DNA from 3 places in the Superficieibacter sp. BNK-5 genome. Region 2 is predicted to be linked to each of the others. Evidence: predicted binding sites of a transcription regulator. Region 2 holds the regulator's gene; each other region holds the start of a gene.
The links. The regulator PurR, encoded in region 2, represses purine synthesis genes. The targets are predictions, from matches to a motif close to CANGCAAACGTTTGCNTG.
Positions count from the first base shown of each region.

Region 1: a site for PurR is predicted at 7,886-7,903, ahead of tusA (sulfurtransferase TusA). Genes of this name have one in related genera too.
Region 3: a site for PurR is predicted at 5,915-5,932, ahead of cecR (transcriptional regulator CecR). Genes of this name have one in related genera too.

Region 1 is NZ_CP179893.1:1,691,150-1,701,753, reverse strand. It holds gene ftsX (permease-like cell division protein FtsX) at 26-1,084, opposite strand; gene ftsE (cell division ATP-binding protein FtsE) at 1,077-1,745, opposite strand; gene ftsY (signal recognition particle-docking protein FtsY) at 1,748-3,250, opposite strand; gene rsmD (16S rRNA (guanine(966)-N(2))-methyltransferase) at 3,446-4,042, shown strand; gene ACMGGS_RS08135 (DUF1145 family protein) at 4,032-4,304, shown strand; gene ACMGGS_RS08130 (lysoplasmalogenase) at 4,465-5,091, shown strand; gene zntA (Zn(II)/Cd(II)/Pb(II) translocating P-type ATPase ZntA) at 5,168-7,363, shown strand; gene tusA (sulfurtransferase TusA) at 7,581-7,826, opposite strand; gene ACMGGS_RS08115 (7-cyano-7-deazaguanine/7-aminomethyl-7-deazaguanine transporter) at 7,994-8,659, shown strand; gene ACMGGS_RS08110 (DcrB family lipoprotein) at 8,735-9,295, shown strand; gene ACMGGS_RS08105 (MFS transporter) at 9,296-10,540, opposite strand.
Region 2 is NZ_CP179893.1:3,823,782-3,834,385, reverse strand. It holds gene punC (purine nucleoside transporter PunC) at 1-942, opposite strand, end outside; partial or broken gene punR (DNA-binding transcriptional activator PunR) at 1,054-1,980, shown strand; gene purR (HTH-type transcriptional repressor PurR) at 1,985-3,010, opposite strand; gene ACMGGS_RS18310 (YnhF family membrane protein) at 3,309-3,398, shown strand; gene ACMGGS_RS18305 (MFS transporter) at 3,563-4,729, shown strand; gene sodB (superoxide dismutase [Fe]) at 4,768-5,349, opposite strand; gene ACMGGS_RS18295 (C40 family peptidase) at 5,468-6,277, opposite strand; gene ACMGGS_RS18290 (Grx4 family monothiol glutaredoxin) at 6,621-6,968, shown strand; gene rnt (ribonuclease T) at 7,017-7,664, opposite strand; gene gloA (lactoylglutathione lyase) at 7,768-8,175, opposite strand; gene ACMGGS_RS18275 (alkene reductase) at 8,267-9,364, opposite strand; gene ACMGGS_RS18270 (TetR/AcrR family transcriptional regulator) at 9,423-10,019, opposite strand; gene ACMGGS_RS18265 (DUF1289 domain-containing protein) at 10,129-10,368, shown strand; gene ACMGGS_RS18260 (aldo/keto reductase) at 10,417-10,604, shown strand, end outside.
Region 3 is NZ_CP179893.1:3,036,259-3,046,862, forward strand. It holds gene ACMGGS_RS14580 (YbhQ family protein) at 1-220, shown strand, start outside; gene ACMGGS_RS14585 (ABC transporter permease) at 182-1,288, opposite strand; partial or broken gene ACMGGS_RS14590 (ABC transporter permease) at 1,309-2,441, opposite strand; gene ACMGGS_RS14595 (ATP-binding cassette domain-containing protein) at 2,431-4,170, opposite strand; gene hlyD (secretion protein HlyD) at 4,163-5,158, opposite strand; gene cecR (transcriptional regulator CecR) at 5,163-5,831, opposite strand; gene ACMGGS_RS14610 (DeoR/GlpR family DNA-binding transcription regulator) at 5,992-6,756, shown strand; gene rhlE (ATP-dependent RNA helicase RhlE) at 6,967-8,313, shown strand; gene ACMGGS_RS14620 (GntR family transcriptional regulator) at 8,431-9,165, shown strand; gene ACMGGS_RS14625 (PTS transporter subunit EIIC) at 9,300-10,604, shown strand, end outside.

The sequences.
Region 1 (10,604 bases), 2.1 Mb from region 2:
AGGGGAAGAGTATATCAGAAAATCATTAGTCAGGCGTAAAGTGACGTAAATGTTGCACCGTGGCCAGCCAGGCGGCCACCCAGCCAATCATCGAACACACCAGCAGCAGCAGCAGGCACTCATCAAAAGAGAGGCCGCTGAGCGAAAACTGGGTGCCGAACACTTTCGCCACTTCGGTCACCGCTGAAGATAAGCGCATGACTAAAATCTCTGAGAGGATCAACGACAGTAGCGCGCCGGAGAAACCCAGCACCGCCCCACCGTAGAGGAACGGGCGCAGAATGAAACCGTCCGTCGCACCGATCAGCTTTTGCACGTTAATGCTGTCACGGCGGGCAAAGATGCTCAGGCGCACGCTGTTACCGATGACCAGGAACACCGCGGCGATCATCAGTACGCCGATCATCGCCGATACCCGACCCACCAGCCCGGTGAGCGAGGCCAGACGCGCAAACCAGCTGTCGTCCATCCGCACTTCATCCACGCCCTGCACGCGGCTGACGCGGTCGCGCAGGGTATTAAGCGAGTCGGTGCTCTGGAAATCCAGTTTAGGGATCACTACCGCCACGGCAGGAAGCGGGTTCTCCTCCAGCATGTCCAGCGCGCCGCCAAAGCCTGACCAGTTACGGAACTCGCCCAGCGCTTCGTCACGCGACAGGTAGTTGACTTTATCGACGCCCTGCTCTGCCTGAAGCTGCCCCACCACGCGGGCTGCGGCATCGTCATCCAGCGCTTTGTCCAGATAGACAGTGATTTGCGGAGAAGGATAATACTGCGCCGCCGCTTCGCTGACGTTCTTGTACACCATATAGCAGACGCTCGGCAGCGTCAGGGAAATGGCGATCACCATCACGGTGAGGAAGGTCGCAAACGGCTTGCTTTTAAGATCCTGGACCGCGCCGTGCCAGGCATAACGCACCTGCTCGTTAAAGACGTTAGTCTTGCGGGAGGCAGCTTTTGGCGCAGGTTTACTGCGCTTTGGCGCACCGCGGTTACCGTCGCCGGACGCGCCCTTCGGCTTACGAAAGCGGTCGAATCGATTACCAAACTGCCTGATATGATTCACAGCGTCGCGTTTATTCACCGTGATGGCCTCCATGCAAATGACCGTCGCTGAGGGTCAGCATCGGATACGTTCGACGCGAAATCAGCCCGATATCGTGCGTCGCCATCAGTACCGTGACCCCAACGCGGTTAAACTCTTCAAACAGGCGTAAAATGCCTTCAGACAGCGCGTCATCCAGGTTACCGGTCGGTTCATCCGCCAGCAACACGGCGGGTTTATTCACCACCGCACGGGCGATACCCACGCGCTGCTGTTCACCACCGGAGAGCTGAATAGGAAAGTTTTTTGCCTTATCAAGCAGTCCGACTTTATCCAGCGCCGCTGAAACGCGACGACGAATATCATCGCCGCTGGCTCCCGCGATGATCAGCGGAATAGCCACGTTATCGAATACCGTGCGATCCATCAGCAAGTGGTGATCCTGGAAGATCATCCCGATTTGCCGGCGTAAAAACGGCACTTCGCGGTTTTTAAGCCGACTGATGTCGTGACCGCTGAAGTAAATTTTCCCGGCGCTGGGCCGCTCGATGCCACAGATCAGCTTAAGCAGCGTACTTTTCCCTGCGCCGGAATGCCCGGTCAGGAAGGCCATCTCGCCTTGTTGCAGGTGAAAAGTCACCCCCTGCAACGCTTGTCTCCCGCCGAGATAGGCTTTGCTGACGTGTTCAAAGCGAATCATTGTTAATCCTCTCGGGCAAAAAGTGCCTCAATAAAATCGCCCGCATTAAACGGACGCAAGTCCTCTATACGTTCGCCGACACCGATGTAACGGATCGGAATTTCGAACTGATCGGCGACGGAGAAGATCACCCCGCCTTTGGCCGTGCCGTCCAGTTTGGTCAATGTGATCCCGGTCAGCCCCACCGCCTCATGGAACAGTTTGGCCTGGCTTACCGCATTTTGCCCGGTGCTGGCGTCCAGCGTCAGCATGACTTCATGCGGCGCGTCGACATCCAGCTTTTTCATCACGCGGACAATTTTCTTTAACTCTTCCATCAGGTGCGCTTTGTTCTGCAAACGCCCGGCGGTATCGGCAATCAGTACGTCAATATGGCGCGCTTTCGCCGCCTGAATCGCATCGAAAATCACCGAGGCGGAATCGGCACCGGTATGCTGCGCGACTACCGGAATATTATTGCGCTGACCCCACACCTGAAGCTGCTCAACCGCGGCGGCACGGAAGGTATCGCCCGCGGCCAGCATCACCGATTTGCCCTGCTGCTCAAACTGGCGTGCCAGTTTGCCGATGGTGGTGGTTTTACCCACGCCGTTGACGCCAACCATCAAAATGACAAACGGGGTTTTGCCTTCAATATTAAGCGGTTCGTCCACTTTTGCGAGGATTTCACCCATTTCATCTTTTAACAGGCCATACAGCGCTTCGGCGTCGCGTAGCTGCTTGCGGCTCGCGCCTTCGGTCAGATTAGCGATGATTTTGCGGGTGGTTTCGACGCCCACATCGGCAATCAGCAACTGTTCTTCCAGCTCTTCAAACAGATCATCATCGATTTTCTTGCCGCGGAAAAGACTGATAAATCCGGAACCGAGATTTTCTTTGGTTTTCAGCAGGCTGCGTTTGAGACGCGCGAAGAAACCTTCTTTGGTCGGTTTCTCCTGCTCCTGAACCACCTCTTCCTGCGCCGCATCTTCCTCAACCGGCACCACGATCACGGCTTCTTCCGCCGCTTCGGCGGCCAGCGCATCCAGCTCTTCGTCGCTAATCGGGGCGTCTTCCGGCGCTGACGGTTCTTCTTCACTAACCCACTCTTCGGGTTCAACCGTGGCAGGCGTCAGTTCTTCCGCCAGCGGTAGTTCTTCATGTTCGACGACGGCAACCGGTTCGGGTTCCACGATCGGTTCAGGCTCGACAACCGGCTCAACCTCAATGACCACTTCAGGCTCGACAACCGGTTCAACCTCAACGATCGCTTCAGGTTCGACAACCGGCTCAGGCTCCGCAACCTCTTCCGGTGTGGTGCTTTCCGCGACCTGCTCCGTTACCTCAACGACTTCAGCAGCAAACGCGTCGGTTTCTGCTTCGCTGCGCGGCTCTGCTTCTGGCGCGGCCTCATCAGCAACGGGCAGTTGTTCATCGGGCTTTTGCTCCGCCTGTGCCGTTTGCTCGTCATCTTTTTGACCAAAGCCCAGCCAGGAAAAAAAGCCACGTTTTTTCTCTTTCGCCATTTGCGACCACACTCCCCGCTGTTAATTCAAAGCTCAGCCCCGGAACCATACCGCCGGGCGCTGAAAATCAGGATGAAATTCGTAACCTAGTCTATCACTTAACTTAACTCGCATCACCGCTTGCGGAATAAGGTTTCACCTCAAGCGTCGCATCGTTAGAATAGCAGGCCGAAATAGTGACCAGAGCAGCATCAGATGAAGAAACCTAATCACGCAGGCAGCGGCCAGATCCGCATTATCGGCGGGCAATGGCGTGGCCGTAAATTACCGGTTCCGGACAGTCCCGGCCTGCGCCCCACCACGGATCGGGTCAGAGAGACATTATTTAACTGGCTGGCCCCGTCAATAGTCGATGCCCGCTGTCTCGACTGCTTCGCCGGAAGCGGCGCTCTGGGGCTGGAAGCGCTGTCACGCTATGCGGCTCAGGCCACGCTGCTTGAAATGGAACGCAGCGTCGCCCAGCAGCTACAGAAAAATCTTGCAACACTTAAAGCGACTCACGGACGGGTTGAGACGGGTAATACGCTCGCGTTCCTTAACCGGCCAGGGACGCCTTACGATATCGTGTTTGTCGATCCCCCTTTTCGAAAAGGGCTGCTGGAAGAGACATTAAACCTGCTGGAAAGTCACGGCTGGCTGGCGGATAACGCGCTTATCTATGTAGAGAGTGAAGTGGAGAACGGCATGCCGCCGGTCCCGGCCAGCTGGCAATTATACCGTGAAAAAGTGGCGGGCCAGGTGGCTTACCGTCTGTATCAGCGCGATGCGCAAGGAGAACAACATGCTGATTAATCTTGGTCGTTTGCTCATGCTCTGCGTCTGGGCATTTTTGCTGCTGAATGTGGTGCATCCGTTCAAATTTCCGGCCAACATTTTCATCAATGTGGCGATGGTGTTTATGGTCCTGATGCACGGTCTGCAACTGGCGCTCCTCAAAGCGACCCAGCCGAAAGAGGGGCCGCCATTAACTACCGGCCAAAAGGTGCGCATTTTCTTGTTTGGCGTTTTTGAACTGGTCGCCTGGCAGAAAAAGCTGAAAGCGACAAAAAAATGAGCCGGGATCTGGCGTTGTCATCTCCCTGCGCCAGACACTACACTGATTAACAGGGCTGTGGGCGTAAAGCCTGCGTAGTGACATACTCTGTGGACTTTGCGTTGCGGAAAGGTTTCTGCAACCTGAAAGACGACGAGTATAACGAATTCAAGGAATTATGATGCTCTGGTCATTTATCGCTGTCTGTTTTTCTGCCTGGCTGTATGTCGATGCTTCTTATCGTGGACCCGTCTGGCAACGCTGGGTATTTAAGCCGGTTACGCTACTGCTTTTGCTGCTGCTTGCCTGGCAGGCCCCCATGTTTAATGCCATCAGTTACCTGGTGCTGGCCGGGCTTTGCGCGACGCTGGTGGGCGATGCCTTAACCCTGCTGTCACGCCAGCGTCTGCTGTACGCCATCGGCGCGTTCTTTCTCTCGCATTTACTGTATACCATCTACTTTGCCAGTCAGATGACGCTGTCATTCTTCTGGCCGCTACCGCTGGTGCTGCTGGTGATTGGTGCGCTGCTGATCGCGACCATCTGGACGCGGCTGGAAGAGTTACGCCTGCCAATTTGCACGTTTATCGCCATGACGCTGGTGATGGTCTGGCTGGCCGGGGAACTGTGGTTCTTCCGCCCCACCGACACGGCACTTTCTGCTTTCGTGGGGGCAGTATTGCTACTGCTCAGTAACATTGTCTGGTTGGGTAGCCATTACCGTCGCCGCTTCCGCGCCGATAGCGCTATTGCGGCCGCCTGCTACTTCGCCGGACATTTCCTGATCGTGCGTTCACTTTATCTCTGATTTCGCTTGACTCTGGAGTCGACTCCAGAGTGTATGCTTCGGGTAATGAGAAAATTATCATTACCCGGAGGATACAATGTCGACTCCAGATGCTGATGGCAAAACAGCCCCACAGTTCGCCACGCTTAAATTTACGCCCGCTGCGCCGGAACCAGCGTCCTGCTGCGCTGATGCCTCATGCTGTGCCGAAACCGCGCCTGCCGACGCCGTCGCTGACGCCCGCTATAGCTGGAAAGTCGAAGGAATGGACTGCGCCGCCTGTGCACGTAAGGTCGAAAATGCCGTGCGCCAGGTGGCGGGCGTGACCCAGGTTCAGGTGCTGTTCGCCACGGAAAAACTGGCGGTGAATGCCTCTGCCGATGTTAGTCAGCAAATCGAACAGGCGGTACAAAACGCAGGCTATACGCTGCGTCATGAGTCTGCCCCGCCGCCGCCGACCTCGCGTCTGCGGGAAAATCTGCCGCTACTTATCCTGATAGTCATGATGGGCGTAAGCTGGGGGCTTGAGCATGTTAACCACCCGGCAGGCCAGGCCGCATTCATCCTCACCACCCTGGTGGGACTGTACCCTGTCCTGCGACAGTCGCTACGGCTGATCAAGAGCGGCAGTTACTTCGCCATTGAAATCCTGATGAGCGTCGCCGCCCTCGGCGCGCTGTTTATCGGTGCGACGGCAGAGGCGGCAATGGTACTGCTGCTGTTTTTGATCGGCGAACGGCTTGAAGGCTGGGCCGCCAGCCGTGCCCGCCAGGGCGTCAGCGCCCTTATGGCGTTAAAACCGGAAACCGCCGTGCGGCTGCGCGACGGTCAGCGGGAAACCATCGCCCAACGCGATCTCCGCCCCGGCGATACCATTGAAGTCGCCGCCGGTGGCCGACTGCCCGCCGATGGTCAGCTTCTGACGCCGTTTGCCAGCTTTGATGAAAGCGCGTTGACCGGGGAATCCGTCCCGGTAGAGCGTAGCGCTGGCGAGAACGTCGCGGCAGGGGCTACCAGCGTCGATCGTCTGGTCCAGCTCACCGTTACCTCTGAACCGGGCGACAGCGCTATCGACCGCATCCTGCGGTTGATTGAAGAAGCCGAGGAGCGGCGCGCGCCTATTGAACGCTTTATCGATCGCTTCAGCCGCCTCTACACCCCGGCGATTATGCTGGTGGCGCTGCTGGTCGCCCTGATTCCACCACTGCTGTTTGCTGCCGCCTGGCAGGAGTGGATTTATAAGGGCCTGACGCTGCTGCTGATTGGCTGCCCGTGCGCGCTGGTGATTTCCACACCCGCCGCAATCACCTCCGGACTGGCGGCAGCGGCACGGTGCGGCGCGCTGATTAAAGGCGGCGCAGCGCTGGAACAGCTTGGGCGTGTTCAGCAAATCGCCTTTGATAAAACCGGCACCCTGACCGTGGGGAAACCTCAGGTGACGGGCATTTATCCCTGCGCGATGGACGAGCATGCGCTGCTGGCGCTCGCCGCCGCCGTTGAGCAGGGGTCGACGCATCCGCTGGCGCAGGCGGTGGTGCGGGAAGCGCAATCCCGTGGGCTTACGCTGCCTGACGCTACAGAACAACGCACGCTGCCGGGCGCAGGCATTGAGGCGCTCGTCGCAGGGAAAAAAATTCTGATCTGCGCGGCGGAGAAATTCCCCGGCGAGGCGTTTAGCGCGCAAATTCGTACTCTTGAGCAGGAAGGCCAAACGGTGGTGATGGTGGCGCAGGAGGAGAACGCGCTGGGTCTGATTACGCTACGCGATACGTTACGGGAAGATGCCAGGGACGCAGTGGATGCGCTGCATCAGCTTGGCGTGCAGGGGGTGATCCTTACCGGTGATAACCCGCGCGCGGCGGCGGCTATCGCGGGGGAACTGGGGCTGGATTTTAAGGCGGGGCTACTGCCAGCCGACAAAGTTCAGGCGGTAAGCGAGCTGAACCGTCAGATGCCGCTGGCGATGGTCGGCGACGGTATCAACGATGCGCCAGCCATGAAAGCCTCCACAATTGGCATCGCGATGGGCAGCGGCACCGATGTGGCGCTGGAAACAGCGGATGCCGCGCTGACCCATAACCGCCTGACGGGACTGGCACAGATGATCACCCTCGCCCGCGCGACGCACGCCAATATTCGGCAGAACATCGCCATTGCGCTGGGCCTGAAGGGCATTTTCCTGGTGACGACCCTGCTCGGTATCACCGGCCTGTGGCTGGCGGTGCTGGCGGATACCGGCGCGACGGTGCTGGTGACAGCAAACGCGCTGCGGCTACTGCGTAAAGCTGGATAATCGTTAAATCGAGTCGGTGGAGTACAACTTTTAGGGTGCAGTTCAAAAGCGTCACCGGGCATGAGGCATGAATGATACTCTGTGCCATGTTACGCCGGGTGGCGGCTTCGCCTTACCCAGCCTACAAATTCCAGACTATCAGCGCGTTACATCATAACCGTAGGCCCGGTAAGCGCAGCGCCACCGGGCACCTGCCAGGGATGTGAACAACAGCGAATCAGTGGCGTTTACGCAATAAATACCGATACGGCAACGATCCAGTTTCCTGCGCCACCAGCTCATGCTCCATAAACGTACAAAACCCCGGAATATCGCGGGTTGTCGCCGGATCGTCGGCGACAATCGCCAGCGTTTCACCCACCTGCATATTACGCACGGTTTTACGCACCATCATTACCGGCTCCGGGCAGCGAAGGCCCAGCGCATCAAGGGTATGGTCGGCAGTCGAAAACGAATCGCTCATGGTCATCTCGCATTATTCAAAACGGCGATAGTTTACGCCGCCTTTTTTGTGACGCAAGTCAGGTTAACGATTGCGTGAAAAACAACCGTTGCAAAGCGCGGCCAAAGCAGTATCATGCGGCGGTTTTCATTGGGTTCCCTCACCCCAACCACTAAAAAGGTCACAACATGATGCATTTTACCTCTGCTCAGCGCATGAAAGCGCTGTTCTGGCTATCGCTCTTTCACCTGCTGGTGATCATCTCCAGTAATTACCTGGTGCAATTGCCGATTTCGATTTTCGGTTTTCATACCACCTGGGGCGCATTTAGCTTTCCGTTTATCTTCCTGGCAACCGACCTGACCGTGCGTATTTTCGGCGCACCGCTGGCGCGGCGTATTATCTTTGCCGTCATGGTTCCGGCGCTGCTGGCGTCGTATGTCATCTCCAGCCTGTTCTATATGGGCGCGTGGCAGGGGTTCGGCGCGCTCGCACACTTTAACCTGTTCGTCGCCCGTATCGCCGCAGCAAGCTTTATGGCCTACGCATTGGGACAGATCCTTGACGTACACGTCTTCAACCGCCTGCGGCAAAACCATCGCTGGTGGATGGCGCCGACCGCCTCAACGCTGTTTGGCAACGTCAGCGATACCCTGGCTTTCTTCTTCATCGCCTTCTGGCGCAGTTCCGATCCTTTTATGGCGACGCACTGGGTAGAGATCGCGCTGGTTGATTACAGTTTCAAAGTGCTCATCAGCCTGATCTTCTTCCTGCCGATGTACGGCGTGGTGCTGAATATCCTGTTGAAAAGGCTGACGGATAAATCTGATTTCTCCGCATTGCAGGCGGGTTAAAGGTTCGGCGTTGCGGTTGTGTTAAGATAGGGTCATGAGCCATTCATGGCCGTTTATCGAATAAGGAAGAAGTCAATGCGCAAGATGGTTAAATATGTCGGTATTGGCCTGCTGGTGATGGGGCTTGCGGCCTGTGACAACAACGACTCAACGTCCTCATCCGCTCAGGCGGCCTCGACGGAAAGCAATGCCACCGGGCAGCCTATCAGCCTGCTGGACGGGAAAGTGACCTTCTCATTACCGGCAGATATGTCTGACCAGAGCGGCAAGCTGGGAACGCAGGCCAACAACATGCACGTCTATTCCGACCCGACCGGGCAGAAAGCGGTGATTGTTATTGTTGGTGATGATACCAACGAAGGGCTGGATGTGCTGGCGAAGCGCCTTGAAGATCAGCAGCGCAATCGCGATCCGCAGCTTCAGGTAGTCTCCAATAAGCCGCTGACGGTTAAAGGCCATGAAATGCAGCAGCTCGATAGCATCATTTCCGCGAAAGGCCAGACCGCGTGGTCTTCCGTCGTCCTGAGCAAGGTCGACAACAAACTGTTGACCCTGCAAGTGACGCTGCCTGCCGATAATCAGCAGAAAGCGCAAACTGCCGCGGAAAACATCATCAATACGGTCGTGATCAAATAATCACGCTGCGGCTTCCGGTGGCAACATCGGAGGCCGTGTTTTTAACCGCCATCCCAGTAATAACGCGACTGCCACCAGCCCCGCCGACGCCAGATAAATCACCGGCACGCCCGCCCAGGTCATCAGAAGACCGGCCAGCGGTCCCGTTACCCCCAGCGACATATCCATAAATACCGTGTAGGTCGCCAGTGCCGATCCCTGATTCTCCTGCGGCACCGCCTTCACAGCCACGACGCCCAGCGCCGGGAAGACCAGCGAGAAGCCCGCGCCCGTCAACAGCGTACCGACTTTCGCCAGTAGCGGCGTTTCCGCGATCCCCACCAGCAACAGCCCGGCGATTTCGACCACAAAGCAGAGCATCGCCACGTTCAGGCCGCCCAGCCGGTTAATCGCGTTCGGAAACAGCAGGCGCGTGCCGACAAAGGCGCAGCTAAATAGCGTCAGGGCGAACGCCGCGCCGTCCCAGCCTTTCGCGTCATAAAAAAGGGTGATAAACGTGGCGATCACGCCGAAGCCTGACGAGGCCAGCGCCAACGCCATGCCGTACAGCCATACCCGGCCCAGTACGGCGCGAAACGACATCGGTTTTCCCCGACTGGCTTTCACCGCCGTTCTTGGCAACGCACAGAGCAACGCGACCATCGCCACCGCCATAATGATCAGCGACAGCCCGCGCAGTCCCGCCCAGTGATAACACAACATGCCCAGCGGTGCCCCCATCGCCATCGCGCCGTAGGTCACAATGCCATTCCAGGAAATCACCCGTCCGATATGCAACGACCCGACCACCCCAACCCCCCACAGCGTTGAACCGGTGCCGGCAAAACTCTGCCCGAAGCCGAGGATCACCCTCCCCAGACACAATAGCGCCAGGCTTAAGACTGGCCAGTCGCTACCGGACGCGGCCAGCAGATAACTGACGCCGCTGAGGAAACAGCCGCAAAGACCAAAGACAACGATTTTTTTTGGCCCCAGCAGGTCAGCGTAGCGCCCGGCATGCGGACGGCTGAGCAGGGTAGCAAAATATTGCAGGCTGATAACCAGACCCGCCCAGAAGGCGCTAAACCCCATCACATCATGCACATAGCCAGGAAGGACCGCCAACGGCAGACCGATAGTGAGGTAGCTTGCGAAGTTAAAAATAGCGACAGACAGGATCCGCAGATTCAGACGTAAGCCGCTCGGCTCCGGCCCGGCGACGGGTTCAGGCATAACAATCACCATATTTTTACAACAATGTTTCAATATTACACGTCATGACATGGAATGTTGCAGCCCTTTTCAGATTTTGTGTGTCCGGCGGATAGCA
Region 2 (10,604 bases):
GTAAATCGCGCCGTTCGCCATGGCCATTACACAAAAAGGGATCAACAGCGCCGTTAGCGAGTTGCCGTCAAACAGGCCAGTGAGCCAGGTTGCCACCACGCTGAAGGCATATAGCCCCAGTAGCCAGGGGAGCAACTGCTGTCCCTGCCATTTTTGCAGCGCCGCGCGACAGCCGTAACCACCAGCCAGAAATGCGATGGTCTGCGGGACATAGCTCAGGCCAATCGCTGCCGGACCATAGCCCATTTCACTGAGGATAAAAGGCGAGCCGGTGAGCCAGGCAAAGAAACTGGCCGAACAGGCGGCATAAATTAGCACATTGCCGAAATATAACCGTGAGCGCAGCAGGGTGGTAAATGTCAATTTCTCTCCGCGATCCGGTTTTTTATGCATGACGGATTTCAGACGCAGCGCCGGCAGCATCAGAAGCAGGGTGATGGCAAATAAGGTGGTGAAAATAGCCTGCCAGTCAAAATGGGTCAGGATCCAGCTGCCAAGCAACGGTGCCAGGGCGGGGGAGAGACCGACCAGCGGCATAATGGTGGCGAAAATCCGGTTTACGCGCTGGGCCGGATAATAGTCAGTCACCATCGCCTGCCAGGTCACGGCGGCAGCACAAACGCCCGTCGCCTGAACAAAACGCAATACCAGCAGCATCGTGGCACTTTGCACCCACAGCATCCCCAGGCAGCCAACGGCAAAAATGGTCAGCCCGATGAGCAAAATGGGACGCCGTCCGAAGCGATCCGACAGCGGTCCCCAGATGAGCTGGGCCAGAGCGAAGCCGGCCAGAAATAAACTCAGGCTGGCGCTGACCGCAGCGGCCGGGGAGTGAAGATCGTGCTGAATTGCCGCAAACGCGGGCAAATACATATCAGTGGCCAGAAATCCCAGCACGCTTAGTCCGGCGAGCCAGACCAGAAAACCTTTTCCAGGCTGCATATACATTCTCTTTTTAGAAGCAGGTGACAGGCGCAAGAGTGTAGGCAGTGCATTCAGCGTTGTGAAACGCTAATATTTGCGTAGTGACGTCAAAAAATTTGCAGGCAGAAAATGTGGTCAGAATATTCCCTCGAAGTGATTGATGCGGTTGCCCGCAACGGCAGCTTTAGCGCAGCGGCGCAGGAGTTGCATCGTGTCCCGTCAGCAATCAGTTACACCGTGCGTCAGATGGAAGAGTGGCTGGGTGTGCCGCTGTTTGAGCGGCGGCATCGCGATGTGGAGTTAACCCCTGCGGGCAGCTGGTTTTTGAAAGAAGGACGCACTGTTATCAAAAAAATGCTGATCACCCGTCAGCAGTGCCAGCAAATCGCGAATGGCTGGCGCAGCCAGCTTCCCATTGCCGTTGATAACATCGTCAGGCCCGAGCGTACCCGGCAAATGATTGTCGATTTCTACCGCCATTTTCCTGATGTCGAGCTGATTGTTTTTCAGGAAGTGTTTAACGGCGTGTGGGATGCGCTGGCCGATGGGCGGGTTGAACTGGCTATCGGCGCAACCCAGGCCATCCCGGTCGGGGGGCGCTACGCGTTCCGGGATATGGGGATGCTGAGCTGGAATTGCGTTGTCGCCTGCGATCATCCCCTGGCCAAACAGCCGGGGCCGTTAAGCGACGATGAATTACGCAACTGGCCTTCCCTGGTTCGTGAAGATACCTCGCGCTCGTTGCCAAAACGCACGACCTGGCTGCTGGACAATCAAAAGCGGGTCGTGGTGCCAGACTGGGAGTCATCAGCGACCTGCATCTCGGCGGGTCTGTGTGCGGCGATGGTGCCTTCACATTTTGCCCGGCCATGGACCGATTCAGGCGACTGGACAGCGCTGGTCCTTGAGAACCCGTTTCCTGATGCGGCCTGCTGCTTAACCTGGCAGCAGAGCGATATCTCGCCTGCGTTAGGATGGCTGCTGGAGTATTTGGGGGATAGCGAAACGCTGAATAAAGAGTGGCTGCGGGACCCGGAAGAAACGGCTCCCGCAGGTTAACTTAACGGCGGTAGTCGACGAACGGACCGTCGGCTACCGAGCGGCGTTCAATCAGGCGAGGGTGAACCTCAATGGATTTTGATTCAACGCGCTTATTCACAATGCGATCCAGCAGGGTATTAAACGCGGCTTCGCCGAGGGAATCTTTCGGCTGGTGAATGGTCGTCAGCGCCGGCGTAAAGAAACGCGCGTTGCGCACGTTATCGTAGCCAATCACTGAAATATCCTGCGGCACGCGCAGGCCCATCTCGTCGGCGGCACATAATGCCCCCATCGCCATGATATCGCCCCCGCAGAAGACGGCGGTCGGGCGAGGGGACTGATTAAGGATCTGTTGCATCGCCTGATAGCCGGATTCCGGTTCGAAATCACCCTGCACGATCCACTGCTCGGGGATCTTCACCTGGATTTCGTCCATCGCTTTCATAAACCCGGCCAGACGTCCGGCACCGGTATTACGCTCCAGCGGGCCTGGAATAATACCGATATCACGATGGCCGCGTTCGATCAGATAACGCCCGGCCATATAGCCACCTTTAAAGGCATTATCAATCACCGAGTCGGTAAAGTCCGCTTTTGATTCGCCCCAGTCCATCACCACCATCGGAATGTGACGATACTCTTCGAGCATGCTTAATAGCGATTCGGGATATTCAGAGCACATGACCAGCAGGCCATCGACGCGTTTTTGCGCCATCATCGACAAATAGGCGCGCTGTTTTTCAATATCGTTCCATGCGTTGCCGAGGATCAGGGTATAGCCTTTCTTGAAGCAGCTTTTTTCAACCGCTTCAATAATTTCGGCAAAATAGGCCGCTTCGCTGCTGGTCGCCAGCAGGCCAATCGACTTGGTATGATTAACCTTCAGGCTGCGCGCAACCGCGCTGGGAGAATAGTGAAGTTCCTTTATTGCCGCCCACACTGCATTACGCGTATCTTCAGCAACAAAACGGGTTTTGTTGATAACGTGTGACACAGTTGTAGTGGAAACGTTTGCGCGTTTCGCGACATCTTTAATTGTTGCCATTACATCTTACTCCGGACCCTGGCCTGAACGCCTGCAAATGGGAGGGTAAACGTTTGCCTTCACACACCCCTGGCGCAATTTTGTGAGCATTGCTTTAGGTCGGGAAAACGACACAGAACGTCAGGTGGGGGTCAATGGCTGGTACGCTTATAATTAAGCGTGGAATTTTGGCCGATCCTGATGAAAAGGGAAAGAGAAAAAATGTATATCAATCTAAATCCTGCAAGATTTTCGTCCTTAAGTGTGTAAAAATGAACAGGCTCACTTTTCGCAGGGTCATAACAAGGAGTAAAAATTGATGAGTGCCGATCTTAAGTTTTCTCTGGTAACGACCATTATTGTGCTGGGTTTGATCGTCGCCAGCGCGTTGGTTGCCGTATTACATTGAGTTATCCGGGGGAGAGCCTTCTCCCTCAGCCCCTTCTCCGATTTTGCACTTATCAGCAAAACGCTTTTGCATTTTGCCTCACTTTTGTTTTTTTGTGATTAATGTCATGCTTTTGGCTTCTTTGCGTCGTGTCATGGTGATGGCGGCCAAAACGGAGTCTGTTCATGAAAGTTAATTTTCCCCTGCTGGCGCTGGCTATCGGTGCGTTTGGTATCGGCACCACTGAGTTTTCTCCGATGGGGTTATTGCCCACGATTGCCAGAGGGGTGGATGTTTCTATTCCAACCGCCGGTATGCTCATCAGCGCCTATGCGATTGGCGTGATGGTTGGTGCGCCGATCATGACGTTACTGTTATCCCACCGCGCCCGGCGTAACGCGTTGATTTTTCTGATGGCGATTTTTACCCTCGGCAATGTGCTCTCAGCGATTGCGCCTGATTACACCACCCTGATGCTTTCCCGTATTGTTACCAGCCTTAACCACGGTGCGTTCTTTGGTCTGGGGTCAGTGGTTGCCGCAAGCGTGGTGCCAAAACATAAACAGGCCAGCGCCGTCGCGACCATGTTTATGGGACTCACCATTGCTAACATCGGCGGCGTTCCGGCGGCGACCTGGCTGGGTGAAGCGATTGGCTGGCGAATGTCCTTTTTTGTAACTGCGGGTCTGGGGGTTATCGCCATGTTGAGCCTGTGGTTCTCGCTGCCGAAGGGCAGTGCAGGAGAGCGACCCAACGTGCGGCAGGAACTGACGGTGCTGCTGCGCCCGCAGGTTCTTAGCGCGCTGCTGACGACCGTGCTGGGGGCCGGGGCGATGTTTACCCTCTACACCTATATCGCTCCGGTTCTGTATAGCCTGTCTGCCGCGACGCCGCTTTTTGTCACCGCGATGCTGGTACTGGTGGGGATTGGGGTCTCCATCGGCAATTATCTTGGCGGGAAGTTTGCCGATCGGTCAGTGAATGCCACGTTGAAAGGTTTTCTGCTGCTGTTGATTGCGATCATGCTGGCGATCCCGCTGCTGGCACGCAATGAGTTTGGCACGGCGTTCAGTATGCTGGTATGGGGTGCCGCGACATTTGCTGTGGTTCCCCCGCTGCAAATGCGCGTCATGCGCGTGGCCAGCGAAGCGCCGGGCTTATCCTCGTCGGTGAATATCGGGGCGTTTAATCTCGGCAATGCTTTAGGGGCGATGGCCGGTGGAGCGGTGATCTCCGGCGGGCTGGGGTATAGTTTTGTTCCGGTAATGGGGGCAATTATTGCGGGTCTGGCACTGCTGGTGGTGTTCTTTTCCGCCCGCCAGCCCGCGCGTGAAGCCTGCGCCAGCCGTTAAGCGATAGCGCAGAAGGCAAACGCCTTCTGCGCATTGACTCAGGCTGCCAGATTTTGTGCCACAAAAGGCCAGTTAACCAGCGCCCAGAAATGCTCCAGATAACCCGGACGGGCATTGCGGTAGTCAATATAGTAGGCGTGTTCCCAGACATCCACGGTCAGCAACGGTGTGTCACTGGTAGTCAGCGGCGTGCCGGCGTTAGACGTAGACGCAATCGCCAGACTGCCGTCCGCTTTTTTGACCAGCCACGTCCAGCCTGAACCAAAGTTCTTAATTGCCGCATCGGTAAACTGCTTTTTAAATGCCTCTACGCTGCCAAAGGACTGGCTGAGCGCATTTGCCAGCTCACCCGCAGGTTCGCCACCAGCCGCAGGGGCCAGGCAGTTCCAGTAAAATGTATGATTCCACACCTGCGCCGCATTATTAAACATGCCGCCTTCAGCGCCGCGAACGATCTCTTCCAGGGATTTATTTTCCCAGTCCGTGTCTTTGATAAGCGCATTGAGGTTGGTGACGTAGGTCTGATGATGTTTGCCGTGATGATAAGCGAGGGTTTCCGCGGAAATATGCGGTTCCAGCGCGTCTTGTGCATATGGTAATGCAGGTAATTCGAACGACATTGCGATACTCCTTTTTTATTTTGATAACTTAATATCCACATATTAAGCGTGGGTATATTAACAAAATAATGGAGTCGTAACAAAGGCTTATCCTGCTGAGCGAGCAGCAGGATAACGATTAACGGATGGTTTTGGGCGTCATCACCCGGCGCGCACCAACGTAGTGGCGTACCCAGTAATCTTCACTCAACGACGAGATTTGGATGTCCTGGCCACTACGCGGAGACTGAATAAATTTACCGTTGCCAACGTAAACGCCGACGTGATCGGCGGTGCCGCGTCCCTGAGTGCGGAAGAAGACCAGATCGCCACTTTCGAGGCTGCTGCGCTCAATCGGCGCGGCATCACGCAGATGATACATTTCGTTAGCCGTGCGCGGGATGGGGATTTTGACCAGATCTTTATAGGCGTAATAAACCAGACCGCTGCAATCAAACCCGGTACGGGGTGACGAGCCGCCCCAGTGATAGGGTTTGCCAATCTGATTCATTAATTTGGACATGGCCGTTTTCTGCGCTTTCTGCATACGGACTTTGTGAACTTCACTCAACGCCAGCGGTTTGGCTGAGGCATTGAGACATTTATTCTTATAACCTTTACGCACCGTACATTTTTTATCTGCCAGTTTTACGGCAGCCGTTTTGGTGGATTTGGTTTTATCACGTCTGGATTTACTGGAGGTGAGGGCCGTTTTGGTTTTCGTTTTGCTGGCACTTTTACTGGGTTTTGTAGCTGTTTTATTAACGGTCTTGCTGGTTTTTTTACTGGTCGTCTTACTTTTCGTCTTTTTTTCTGAGACTTTTGCCAAATGCGTTTTCTGTATGGCAGACGCTCTCGTCTGCTCAGAAGCCTGAGCAAGTGGTGAAAAAGCAAGCGATGTAAACAGTAAAGCACAGAGCGTGATCGAGACTTTATTTATCCGCGCCACTGAGCACTCCCCTGGTTCGGGCAGGCATGAAGATATGCCTGCGCATGATGATGACAAAAAGCCAGTCGATTCTAATGCATAAAAAGCCTGAAAGTTAATAGTCTTTTTGCATCTAAAATACTGATTCGTTACCGAGCGCAAAAAAAATCACACGTTGGCGGGCAAACTGCGCACAGTTTGTGCGATTAATTTGTGTCATCAATAATAAAACGGTATTGATAAAGCATCTTTTGGCTTCAGACGATAGAATAATAGCGAGTGAATAAAATGTTATTTTCGGTCCGGAGCCTGAAACGCTACAATGACAGACTACTGCCGTAAAAGAAGTTAAGGAAGCATGACAATGAGTACGACAATTGAAAAAATTCAGCGTCAGATCGCTGAAAACCCGATTCTGCTGTACATGAAAGGTTCACCGAAATTACCGAGCTGTGGTTTCTCTGCTCAGGCCGTGCAGGCGCTCTCCGCCTGTGGCGAGCGTTTTGCCTATGTTGATATCCTGCAAAACCCGGATATCCGCGCAGAACTGCCGCAGTACGCGAACTGGCCGACCTTCCCGCAGCTGTGGGTGGACGGTGAACTGGTTGGCGGCTGCGACATCATTATTGATATGTATCAGCGCGGCGAACTGCAGTCACTGATCAAAGAGACTGCTGCCAAACAGGCGACTGACGGCACCGACGCTCAGTAAGCTATCGGCAAAAATAAAAAAGCGACTCCTGAGTCGCTTTTTTTATCACTATTGTTCACTCGCGACGGGTAGCGGCCAGCCGCCAAGACGTTTCCAGCGATTAACGATTTCGCAAAACAGCAGCGCGGTTTGTTCCGTGTCATAAAGGGCGGAATGTGCCTGCGTACTGTCAAAATCAAGCCCGGCGGTAGCGCAGGCTTTGGACAGGACCGTTTGCCCCAGTGCCAGCCCGCTTAACGAGGCGGTATCGAAGGTGACGAAAGGGTGGAACGGGTTACGCTTCAGCGATGCGCGCTCGGCAGCGGCCATCATGAAGCTATGGTCGAAGGTCGCATTGTGCGCCACCATAATTGCCCGGTTACAGCCCTGATCTTTAATGCCTTTACGCACCGCTTTGAAAATCGCATGCAGCGCGTCATGTTCGCTGACGGCTCCGCGCAGCGGATTGGTGGGATCGATACCGTTAAATGCCAGTGCTTCAGGCTGTAAATTTGCCCCTTCAAAAGGCTCAACGTGAAAATGCAGCGTCGTGTCCGGCATCAGCCAACCGTGTTCATCCATTTTCAGGGTAATAGCAGCGACTTCGAGTAGCGCATCCGTTTTGGCGTTGAATCCAGCCGTTTCGACATCAATGACGACAGGATAAAAACCACGAAAACGGTCGCACAGACCAGTCAGTTGAGCGTTATCGGACATCAGTATCTCTTAGTAGAAAAAAGTAGCGCGCATTATGGCAAATTTTGCCCGGGGTTGCAGTATGCGAAGAGAAAAGGGTGGGCCAGAACAGGCCCACCGGCAATTAATCGCCCAGACCTTTACCTGCGTCTTTGGCTTCAATCAGCTCAATTTTGTAACCATCCGGATCTTCCACAAAGGCGATGACGGTCGTACCGCCTTTAACCGGACCCGCTTCACGCGTTACGTTACCGCCGTTCTGACGAATTTTTTCGCAAGCTTCAGCCGCATCATCAACACTTAGCGCAATATGCCCATAGGCTGTACCCAGATCGTAACGGTCAGTGCCCCAGTTATAGGTCAGCTCAATCACCGCCTCTTCGCTTTCCGGGCCGTAGCCGACGAAGGCGAGGGAGTATTTATATTCCGGGTTTTCGCTGGTACGCAGCAACGACATGCCAAGGACGTTAGTGTAGAAATCGATAGAGCGTTGCAGGTCGCCAACACGGAGCATAGTGTGAAGTAAGCGCATCTCATCCTCTCAGTTAAAAGTTTGTCTTTTCATTTCAATCAGAAACGTTGTTTTAGTATAGCGGCGGATCCTTGCCGCTATCAATGCGGGATTACAAAGAGGGATAATCGGTATAGCCTTCAGCGCCGCCGCCATAGAAACTGTCCGGGCGTTGCGGGTTCAGTTCTGCTTTACGTGCCAGGCGCTCGACCAGATCCGGGTTGGCGATGTAATCACGACCGAAAGCGACTGCATCAATCAGACCCTTGGCGATCAGGGTTTCGGCTTTCTCCGGCGTATAGGCACCAGCACCGATAATCGCGCCATCAAAACGCTCGCGGACTTTCTGACGGAACGCCTCGGTATACGGTTGACCGCCTGCCCAGTCGGGTTCAGACATATGCAAATACGCAATGCCGCGCTTGTTCAGTTCTTCAATCAGATACTGGGCATCTTCTTCTTCATTCGGACCGTTATCCGTATTCTGGAACGTGCCGACGGGTGAAACGCGGATGCCAATACGGTCGGCACTCCACTCTTTACTGACAGCATCAATCACTTCCAGCACCAGACGAGCACGACTTTCTACGCTGCCGCCGTACTGATCGGTGCGATGGTTGGAAGAGGGAGACAGGAACTGATGCAGCAAATAACCGTGCGCTGAGTGCAGTTCAACCAGATCGAAACCTGCATCGCGGGCATTAGCCACAGCCTGACGGAAATCATCGACGATACCCGGAATTTCACTGGTTTCCAGCGCGCGCGGGGTGGAGGTATCGACCCGGATCGCGTGGCCGTTTTCATCACGCAGCGAAGTACGCGTACCGGCGTTTAGCGCTGACGGCGCGACGGGAGCCTGTCCATCAGGCTGAATGCTGCTGTGCGAAATGCGCCCGGTATGCCAGAGTTGCACGGCAATACGCCCATCTTCAGCGTGAACTCCGGCGGTAATTTTCTGCCATGCCGCGATTTGTTCGGCACTGTGCAGGCCCGGTGCGCCTGCATAGCCTTTCGCCTGTGCGGAGATCTGTGTTGCCTCAGAGATAATCAGCCCGGAGCTGGCACGCTGGCGATAATATTCGCCCATCAGCGGCGTCGGAATATCACCCGGTTCAATGCTGCGCAGACGGGTAAGGGGAGCCATAAAGACCCGATTGGGAACAGTAATCGCACCCACTTTTAGGGGGGTAAACAGCTTTTCGGTTGTCATATTCACTCCTGAGTAGACCGGTCGTCTTGAAAAAAAGGAAATAAAAAAGCGCCTGTCATTATTCAGGCGCGGCAATAATGGTTTTGACATGCGCCAGCGCGCTTTCCAGTGGAATAGCACTGCGCGACATTTTGGCCTGCAAATTCGCCCCCAGCCATAAAGAGTAGAGCACCTGCGCCTGAGTATGGGCGTCACCTGAAAATGTCAGGCTGTGTTCTTCACGCCCTTGCTCCAGCGCCTGAGCCAGCAGCGAAATAATCATGCTGACGCCCTCATTCATCTCAGAACGCATATCTTCCGATAAATCGCATACTTCCGCAGACAGTTTTACCGTCAGGCAGCCGCTGATGGTGCCGTGCTGGCAAAACTGTTCAATCGTTTGCTGATACCACGCCAGCAAGCGGGCGCGGGACGAGCCGGGCGCGGTGAAAAAATGCTGATTAAGCGCCAGCTGATAGCCAGCGTAATGCCGGTGCAGCATGGCAACACCAAACGCCTCTTTCGAGCGAAAATAGTGATAGAACGAGCCTTTGGGGACCTGAGCCGTCTTTAAAAGCTCACTCAATCCCATACCGGTAAAGCCGCGATGCATGCAAAGCTGCTCGCCAGTGGCAAGGATATGTTCGCGGGTGTCATGTTCAGTATGTCTGGTCATGGCGCTACTGTAATAGACCAGTCGGTCTAATGCAACCCACCATTTTAAGTTGCGCGTTCAGCGATGAGCGTCTTCAATAACAGTTATTATTCACACACGGGAGGTATTCGTGGCAGAACAACTGGAGTTTTTCCCGCTGCAAAGCCCTTGCCGTGGCATCTGTCAGGTGGATGAACGCGGATTTTGTCGCGGCTGTATGCGCAGTCGGGAGGAGCGTTTTAACTGGCAGCATTTCAGTGATGCGCAAAAACAGCAGGTGCTGCGCCTGTGCCGCCAGCGTTTACTGCGTAAATTACGCGCAAACAAACCCGCCTCCGATGAAGAACCGCAGCAACCCTCACTTTTTTAATAACGTAATTACGTATACTCAATGAAATTCTTTGTTGAGGAAAATATGATGGTTCAACGTATTACCATGGCTCCGCAAGGGCCGGAATTTTCACGTTTTGTGATGGGCTACTGGCGGTTAATGGACTGGAAAATGTCCGCGCAGCAACTGGTCAGTTTTATCGAGGCGCACCTTGAACTGGGAATAACCACCGTCGATCATGCCGATATTTACGGTGGCTATCAGTGTGAAGCCGC
Region 3 (10,604 bases), 790 kb from region 2:
GCGCTGGCGCGACGTTGCTGATGTCCTGGAAGAGCTGACCACCACCTGGTATTTTGGCACCGCGCTGATTGTGCTGTGGCTGATCTCCCGCGTCGTGCAAAATAATCTTCTGCTGGCCGTCGCCGGGCTGGCGATCCTGGCCGGCCCTGCGGTGGTTTCCCTGCTGGCGAAAGATAAAAAGTTAGGCGATCTTGCGGCGAAACATCATATACGCCACTGATCCCGTGGTGGCCGCTATCACCAGTAGCGGCCACAGGCTTCCCCAGATAATCTCCAGACTCGCATCCTTCAAATAGATCTGCTTGGTAATATCGGTAAAGTGGCGGATCGGATTGACCCACGTCAGGTTCTGCAACCATACCGGCATGTTCTCAACGGGCGAAACGTAGCCGGAAAGCAGAATGGCGGGCATCATAAAGACGAATACGCCGATAAACGCCTGTTGCTGCGTCGAGCACAGCGATGAGATCAGCAGCCCAAAACCGACCAGCGACAAGCCATAGATAATCATCGTGAAGTAAAACAGCCCCAGCGATCCGGCGAAGGGGATATGGTAGGCCCAGATGCCGACAGCCAGGACCACTGAAGCCTGAAAGGTTGCCACCACCAGCGCCGGTACCGCCTTGCCGATAAATATTTGCCAGGTTGCCAGTGGCGACACCAGTAGCTGATCCAGCGTTCCCTGCTCGCGTTCGCGCGCGACGGAAAGCGAGGTGACAATCATCACGCCGATGGTGGTGATCATCGCAATCAGCGATGGCACGATAAACCATTTGTAATCCAGATTCGGGTTGTACCAGTTGCGCACCACCAGCTCGCTGTTGTTTGGCTTCGGCTGGTTTTCGGTAAGCTCCAGTTGATAGTTTTTGACGATCTGCTGGAGGTAGTTGGCGGCGATTTGCGCACTGTTTGAGTTGCGCCCGTCGAGGATGAGCTGCATGGGGGCGGGCTGGAGGGCGTCAAGATTGCGTGAGAAATCCGCCGGGAAGCGCACCAGCAGCAGCGCCTTTTGCCTGTCCAGCGTCGGCTGGATCTCCTGCGGGCTTCTCAGCAGCAGGACATGGGTAAAGGCTTTCGCACGGGCGAAACGCTGGGTTAACTCAATAGCATGTTTACCGTTATCTTCGTTATAGATAGCGATAGTAGCGTTGCTGACCTCAAGCGTGGCGGCAAACGGAAACAGAAATACCTGAATCAGCACTGGCAGGATCAGAATGGCGCGCGTCTGCGGCTCGCGTAGCAGCGACTGTAGCTCTTTGCGAATCAACGTCCATAAGCGATAAAACATAGCGTCTCCTGTTAACACCATCAATCCAGCCGCCGTTTGGTTTTCATCCACGTCAGCCCGATAAACATCACCGCCGAGGCAATCAAAAACAGCACGTTTATCACCAGCACCGTGGGGATATTCCCCGCCAGAAACAGGCTTTGCAGCGTATTAACGAAATAACGCGCCGGGATGATATAGGTCACCACCCGGATCGCCTCGGGCATACTGTCTATCTGGAAAATAAACCCGGACAGCATAATCGAGGGTAAAAACGCGGCGTTCAACGCTACCTGTGCGGCGTTAAACTGGTTGCGGGTAATGGTGGATATCAACAATCCCATTCCCAGTGTGCTGAGTAAAAACAGGCTGGTGGTAATAAACAGTACCAGCAGCGAACCGCGGTACGGCACGCCGAGAATAAACACCGATACCAGCATGCACAGCAGCATCGCCAGCATACCGAGAAAATAGTAGGGAATAAGCTTACACAACAGCAGTTCAGTGCGCGTGACCTCGGTCGAGAGCAGCGCCTCCATCGTGCCGCGTTCCCATTCGCGTGCCACCACCAGCGAGGTGAGGATCGCACCGATTACCGTCATAATAATGGTCACCGCCCCCGGAATGATAAAGTGCTGGCTGATCGCCGCCGGGTTGAACCAGTAGCGGGTCTGCACATCAATCAACGGCTCAAAGGTTTCCCCCGATCCTCCGCCCGCTGCATTTGCCAGATCTGCCAGATCCCCTCGACATAACCCTGCACAAAGTTGGCGGTATTCGGCTCGCTGCCGTCGGTAATCACCTGAATCGGCGCCTTATCACCGTCGCGCGCCATCTTGCGCGCAAAGTCTGTCGGGAGCACCACGATCCCGCGAATGCGTCCGGCCTGCATCAGCTCAACAAGCTGCTGGCGACTGTCGCTGATGGTGGCGTCGATATACGGCGAGCCGGTCATGGCGTGGGTGAAGTCCAGCGCCTCTTCGCTGTGTTGTTCAAGCAAAATACCGACCCGCAGCTTGCTGGAGTCAAGATTAATACCATAGCCGAAGATAAACAGCAGCAGCAGGGGGATCACCACGGCAATCAGCCAGGTGCTCGGATCGCGGACGATTTGCCGCGTCTCTTTGACGCACAACGCGCGGACGCGTCGCCAGGAGAGGGCGCTACTGCTCATCGGCATGCTCCTTATCCCAGTTATTGATAAGCGTGATAAATGCCTGCTCCATGGTTGGGTCACTCTGCTCATCGTCGGCGGCCTGGGCTTTCAGGTCGTCCGGCGTGCCGTGGGCGATGAGCTTGCCGCGATACACCAGCCCGATGCGATCGCAGTATTCCGCCTCATCCATAAAGTGCGTCGTGACCATCACCGTTACCCCTTTTTCCACCATGCTGTTAATGTGCAGCCAGAATTCGCGGCGGGTAAGGGGATCGACGCCGGAGGTCGGCTCATCAAGAAACAGAATATCCGGCTCGTGCATTAGCGAGCAGGCCAGCGCCAGCCGTTGCTTAAAGCCCAGCGGCAGCGCGTCGGTGGCGTGGCTGGCGATGCTTTTCAGGCCGAACGCCTCGCTCATGCGGGAGATTTTTTCATTCTGCGCGCGCCCCCGCAGCCCGTAGACGCCGGAGAAGAAACGCAGATTTTGCTCGACGGTCAGGTTGCCGTAGAGGGAAAATTTCTGTGCCATATAGCCCAGATGCTGCCGCGCCTTGCCGGAACTGACCTTGAGATCCATATCCAGTACCAGCGCTTTGCCGGAGGTTGGCACCAACAGGCCGCACATCATTTTGAAGGTGGTGGATTTTCCCGCGCCGTTCGGCCCCAGCAGGCCAAAAATCTCTCCACGCTTGACGGTAAAATCCACGTGATCGGTAGCAGCGAAATCCCCGAACTTTTTAGTAAGCTGTTTCGCCTCAATCACCGTTTCGCCCGGTGTCCCCTCGACCGTATGCAGGATCGCGCCCAGCGGCGACTCAGCGGTGCCCGCGCCGCCCAGCAGATCGATAAACGCATCTTCAAAGCGCGGCGATGTTTCGCGCATCTCGACGTCCGGCATCCCTTCTGCACGGCGAACGTCTTCGGGGGCCGCGTCTTTTTTCAGGATCAGCCGCACCGATTTCCCCTGAATCATGCCGTCGCTGACCTGCGGCAATTTCAACGTCCGCTGTAACAACTGACGGTTATTTTCCTGCGGGCTGTGGAGTAAAAAACTGCGTCCGCCGATAGTCTGGGTCAGCGCCTTCGGTTCACCCTGATAGAGCAACTCTCCCTCGTTCATCAGCAGCACGTCGCGGCATTGTTCTGCCTCGTCAAGATAGGAAGTGCTCCAGAGGATCAGCATGCCGTCGCCCGCCAGTTCATGCACCATCTGCCACAGTTCGCGGCGGGAAATGGGATCGACACCGACGCCCGGCTCGTCCAGGAGCAATACTTTTGGCTCACCGACCAGGGTGCAGGCCAGCCCCAGTTTTTGTTTCATTCCGCCGGACAGCTTGCCCGCTAATCGGCCGGTAAACGGCCCCAACGAGGTAAATTGCAGCAGGCGTTCGAAGGTTTTCTGCCGGGCGTCGCCGGTGATGCTGCGCAAATCGGCGTACAGCGTCAGGTTTTCCATCACCGTCAGATCTTCGTACAAGCCAAACTTTTGCGGCATGTAGCCGAGCACGGCGTGCAGCGCGCTATCATCGGTAATCGGATCTAGGCCGATGACGCTGGCGCTGCCGCCGTCGGGTTTCAGCAGACCGGCCAGCATCCGCATCAGGGTAGTTTTGCCTGCGCCATCGGGGCCGACCAGCCCGGTGACGTAGCCTGCGCGGATCGTGCAGTCCAGCGGGGCGACGGCGGGTTTATCCATCCCGGCAAAGCGTTTTTCCAGCCCGTTAAGGGTGATAAGCGCTTCACTCATCAGCCGCGTCCTGATTGAATCTCAGCGTGACGGGCATCCCCTGACGCAGGGCATCGTCGGCGTCCGTCACAATAATTCGCATCCGGTAAACCAGATCGGTGCGCAGATCCGGCGTCTCCACGGTTTTTGGCGTGAACTCCGCCGTCGGCGAAATAAAGCCAATTTTACCGTGGTAAGGCTTATCCGGACGACCATCGGTATAAAGCAGAATTTCACGGCCCGGCTGCGCCTGATGCAAATTGCGCTCATCCACATAGGCACGTACCCACACCGGACGGGTGAGCGAAAGGGTAAGTACCGTGCTGCCGGCGTTTAACATGCTGCCCGGTTCCACGGCGCGGGTTAATAGCGCACCGCCGGCGGGGGCGATAAGGGTGGTATCCTGCAAATCCAGTTCGGCCTGCGCCAGCTGTGCCTGCGCCTGTTCCAGGCTGGCTTTCGCCTGAGCGATTTCCTGTGGCCGATTACCGGCGCGGAACTGGCTGAGTTTATCCTGGGCGGATTTCAGGCTGGCCTGCGCCTGATCGCGTGAGGAGCGGGCGTTTTCCAGATCGTTGGCCGAAATAGTGCGGCTTTTCCATAGCCCTTGCTGGCGCTGATAAAAGTTCTGCGCGTACTGATACGCCGCCTGCGCCTGATTAACCGCCGCGCTGGCCTGAGCAATTTCTTCCGCCCGATAACCTGCCATGGTGAGATCGTATTTTGCCTGGGCAGTAGAAACGTTGGCTTTGGCCTGCATCAGCGCATTTTGATAAGGCGCACGATCCAGTTCGCCCAGCACCTGACCCGCCTGAATAGTATCCCCTTCATCCACCTTAAGCGTAGCCAGCCTGCCACCCACGCGAAAGCTCATATTCACCGTGCGAATATCCACGTTGCCATACAGGGTCAACGGCTGATTCTGCCTGCTGTGATACCACATCCAGCCACCGCCGATGGCGGCCAGCAATACCACGACAACCAGCGCAATAACGACAGGTTTTTTCATGACGTCAGGCTCCTTTGGATAAACCATGCAGAATAAGATCGATATGGCAGGAAATGGTCTGGAAAATCAGCCCAGCTTTCTCCTCATCAAACTGTGACCAGCCTGTGCGCAGAAGTATGGTTTCACGTACCAGACGGAAGGCGAGGATTTCACCGAGCAGGGCATGGGTATGCAAAATCGTGCGGGTATCTGTGGCATCCAGCCCGGTATACGCGGCAATCAGCCGGGTGAAATGCGTATGCATCGGGGCGATCACCTGGTCATGAATGAGCCGGTAGGCGGCAGTGGGAGAGAGCTGCTCGCGGGAGATAAATTTGCTCAGGTTCACGGTTTCATCGCGGGTGAGCAGGGCGATCATATTTTCACAGGCGTTGAGGATCAGCCTGTGAACCGCGTCTTTGTCTACGGTCGGCTGGGCCAGCAGCTTCTCCGCGGCCTCGGTATGGGGCTGAAACTGCACGCTGATAAAGTCCGCGATCCACTGGGCGCAGGCGAGGTACAGATCGTCTTTAGAGCCAAAATAATAGGGGATCGCCGCAATATTTTGCCCGGCCTGAGCCGCTATCTCGCGGGTCGTGGCATTAAGCCCATATTCGCCAAACTGCGCCAGCGCCGCGTGAATAAGCTGGCTTTTAGCCTGTTCGCCTTTGGTGGTGGCTGGAGTGACGTTCATCGGATGCTCATAATATTAATCAATCGATTGATTAATATTATGATGGATTTTTAAGCTTGTCCATTCACGGCAGGCATTTTTATCAGGCGAACTTCAGCGTTGTGAAGGGGGTGATATTTCATGATAAATTATGCCGTATTAACATTATTGAGGGTCTGACGTGGCAGATTATGATGCATTCCCCGAGCAGCGGTTATCGCTGATCGAGCAGATGCTCACCGAAACGGGGCGCGTAATCGGGGTCGATCTGGCGCGTAAACTGGGCGTCTCGGAGCATACGGTCCGCCGGGATCTACAAGAACTCGCCCGGCGAGGGATCTGCAAAAAAGTTTACGGCGGTGCCGTCAGTCAGATTAAACAATCCGCACTTTTTGACGTGCGGGCCACGCAAAATATCGAAGAAAAATCGCGCATTGCCAGACGATGCGCAGAAATGATCGGGCCAGATAGCTGTATTTTTATTGATGCAGGCTCCACCTACCTTCAGATGGTCGAATTTATCCCCGCTGCGTTGACGCTGACCATCGTCACCAATTCACCGCAAATCGCCACCGCCCTCAGTAGCCGCCGCAACGGCGAGGTCATTCTGCTGGGCGGCAAGATTAACCCGCTGACCGGAAGCACACTCAGTTCGGATACGGTGAAGCAAATCCAGGGGATAATTTTCGATCAAACGTTTATTGGCGTTTGCGGGCTTGATCCCCAGGCAGGACTGAGCGCGGTTTACTATGAAGATGCCTGCTTCAAAAAAGAGGTGTTAAGCCAAAGCAATGAGGTGATTGCGGCGGTCACGGCAGATAAAATGTCCCAGGTGGCCCGCTATAAAGTCGCCTCCTGTGAAGATATCGACATTGCAGTGGTAAGTACCGACACCAGTATCGCTGATTTTACCCACGTCGATATGCGCATCGACATTGCTACATAATCGGTAAAGAGGCTGTGCCATATGATGATAATTTATGCGTGATGTCGCTCGCTGACCGGCAGAGGCCTTACGTCAGGTGGGATATTTATGCGCCACGTCACAAAAACTGCTACACTCCGCCCCTTCATGACATTGTGGTTTTTGTCATCTGCCTTATTGCTATCGCCCTGAAAACTACACCGGTAACGGTCAGGGTGGTATGGAGCTGTTATGTCTTTTGATTCCCTTGGCCTGAGCCCTGAAATTCTGCGCGCTGTTGCAGAGCAGGGATACCGTGAGCCGACTCCCATTCAGCAGAAGGCGATCCCCGCCGTGCTGGAAGGCCGCGATATTATGGCCAGCGCCCAGACCGGGACGGGTAAAACCGCCGGATTTACGTTGCCGTTGCTTCAGCATCTTTCAAAACGAGCGCCGGCAAAAGGGCAACGCCCGGTCCGCGCCCTGATCCTGACGCCTACCCGCGAACTGGCGGCGCAGATTGGTGAAAACGTCCTTGAGTACAGTAAATACCTCAACATCCGTTCCATGGTGGTGTTTGGGGGCGTAAGCATTAACCCGCAGATGATGAAACTGCGCAGCGGCGTGGATATTCTGGTCGCCACGCCGGGCCGCCTGCTGGATCTGGAACATCAGAACGCGGTCAAATTAGACAATATTGAAGTGCTGGTGCTCGATGAAGCCGACCGTATGCTGGACATGGGCTTTATTCACGACATCCGCCGCGTGCTGGCTAAACTGCCGGCGAAGCGTCAGAACCTGCTTTTCTCCGCCACCTTCTCCGACGACATCAAAGGTCTGGCCGAAAAGCTGCTGCATAATCCGCTGGAAATTGAAGTGGCGCGCCGTAATACCGCTTCTGAGCAGGTGACTCAGCATGTGCATTTGGTTGATAAGAAACGCAAACGTGAACTGCTGTCGCAAATGATCGGCGAAGGTAACTGGCAGCAGGTGCTGGTCTTTACCCGTACCAAGCATGGCGCTAACCACCTGGCGGAACAACTGAATAAAGACGGGATCCGCAGCGCGGCGATCCACGGCAATAAAAGCCAGGGCGCGCGTACCCGGGCGCTGGCCGACTTTAAATCCGGCGATATTCGCGTACTGGTTGCGACCGACATCGCGGCGCGTGGTCTGGATATCGAAGAACTGCCGCACGTCGTGAACTACGAGCTGCCAAACGTGCCGGAAGATTACGTACACCGCATTGGTCGTACCGGGCGTGCGGCGGCGACCGGCGAAGCGTTGTCGCTGGTTTGCGTTGATGAGCATAAATTGCTGCGCGACATTGAGCGCCTGCTGAAAAAAGAGATCCCGCGCATTGCGCTGGCAGGCTACGAGCCGGATCCTTCGATTAAAGCGGAGCCGATTCAGAATGGTCGTCAGCAGCAGCGTGGCGGTGGCGGCGGTCGTGGACAGGGCGGCGGTGGTCGCGGTCAGCAACAGCCTCGTCGTACCGACGGCGGCGCGCCGAAAGGCAGAGGCCCGCGCAGCAATGACGGCAAACCGGCCGGCGAAAAGCCGCGTCGTCCCCGTCCGCGTAAACCTTCAGCAGTATAATTCTCAGGCCGGACCATCCGGCCTGTTTCTTTTCAGCCAGGGGCGTCTTTTCTGAAGAGACGTTGTCACTTTGCGGCCGGGTAGTTAACATAATACTCTCTACAGGGAGCATCGTTAATGATTGATAAACACTCTACCGTGCCGGTCTATCTGCAACTTGAACAATATCTTACCGGGCAAATTACCGCAGGGTTGCTGCGTCCCGGTGATGCCATCCCTTCCGAGAATGAACTCTGTCAGCAGTTCACTATTTCCCGCATGACCGCGCGTAAAGCGGTGGATTATCTGGTCCGGCAGGGCAAAGTCGAACGTCGGCGCGGGCAGGGAACATTCGTTGTACAGAACAGCAAAAATCTGCGCATCTCACTGCCGCTCGATCGCCATCTTTCCTCCAGCGAGGCCACGCTGGGGCTGGATGAACCGGTGGTTAATCGCCTGATATGCCTTATTCGCCAGCCGGTAACGGCAGAAATTGCGCATACGCTCCTCCTTACACCGGGCGAGGATGTCTGGTTTATGAAGCGGTTACGGCTGGTGGGCGATATTCCCTTTGTTTTTGAGCAGTCGTGGATGATCGCTCAGCCCTTTGCCGATTTAAGTGAAGCCGATCTGAATGCGTCAAAATACGCGTATATCAGCCGCAAAGGTTTTACCGTTGAACGGTCTGAAAAGGAGATCCGCGCCGAGCTTCCTTCGCAGGAGGTGCGCGATATGTTAGGCATTAACCGCGACGAACCGGTGCTGCATGCGACCTCTGTTGCCATGCTACGCGACAACACCCCCTTTGAAATCTCAGAAATTTACTACAACCAGCAGCATTACCGCTTTACCCTCACCGCTGCGCGTCCCTGATCGCACCCGCTGATGATTATGTGATCAATCTCCTGTTTTTAAATTAGTGGGCTAGACAACTATACATGTAAGTCATCTATACTCGACTTAACACGTAGTCTGTTAAGCCACTTCTACCTTACAGGGAATGCGATATGAGTCGGGCAGGTGAGTTTTTACAAGATTTAGGTAAGGCATTAATGATGCCAATCTCGGTGATCGCCGCCGCCGGTATTTTTCTTGGTCTGGCGGCGGCCTTGCAGAATCCGGCAATCGTCGGCGAAAGCATTATCCATGCTGAAATGATGCAGCAGGTGATTGGCTTTATTCGCAAGGTCGCCGGGGCCTTATTCGCCAATCTACCGCTGCTGTTTGCCATTGCCTGTGCGATTGGTCTGGCACGCGATGAAAAGCCGACGGCGGCGCTCTCAGCGGTCATTGGTTTTATTACTTTTCACGTTGGGGTTAATTACAGTTTGCTGGCGCAGGGATTAACGCCAGAGACGACGTCGGCGGCGGCTTTTATGGCGAAAGGCTATAGCCAGACCGAGGCGGTGATGTATTCCGCGGAATTTGCCAACACCCTCGGTATTTTTTCCTACCAGATGAGTGTCCTCGGCGGGGTGATCGCCGGGATGGTAACGGTGATTCTGCATAACCGCTTTTATACGATTACACTCCCGGCGGCCATCGCCTATTTTGGTGGCCGCCGCTTTGTTCCCATTATTACGGTTATTGTTCTGCCGCTGGTGGGCGTTTTAATGTCGCTGGTATGGCCGGTGATTGCCAGCGCGATTATCCATCTCGGACAATTTATCGGTGAGTCTGGCCCATTTGGCACCTTTATCTATGCCTTCACCGAGCGCATCTTAATACCCACCGGGCTGCATCATATTCTTAATGAAACCGTGCGCTTTACGCCGGTCGGCGGCATGGTTAATGTCAATAACGAAAGCGTCATCGGTGCGCTCTCCATATTTAACTACGCGCTGGCCCATCCTGGTGCGCTGGCTGACGATATTACCCGCGAAGCCACGCGCTTTCTGGCACAGGGCAAAATTCCGGTGATGATGTTTGGTCTGCCCGCCGCCGCGCTGGCGATGTACCGCTGCGCGAAGCCGGAGCATAAACAGCGGGTGAAAGCCTTAATGATGGCCGGCGCACTGGCCTCATTCACTACCGGCATTACTGAGCCGCTGGAGTTCAGCTTTATCTTTGTCTCGCCGCTACTTTTTATTTTCCACGCCGTTATGACCGGGCTGTCGTTTGCCTGCGCGCAACTGCTTGAGATGATGATCGGCAATATTCAGGGCGGATTGATTGATTTTATTGTCTTTGGCGTATTGGGCGGCGCGAAAACTCACTGGTGGTTTAGCCTGCTGCTGGGCGCTATTTGGGCACCGGTCTACTACTTCGCCTTTAAGTGGATCATTTTACGCACCAACGTCAAAACGCCAGGC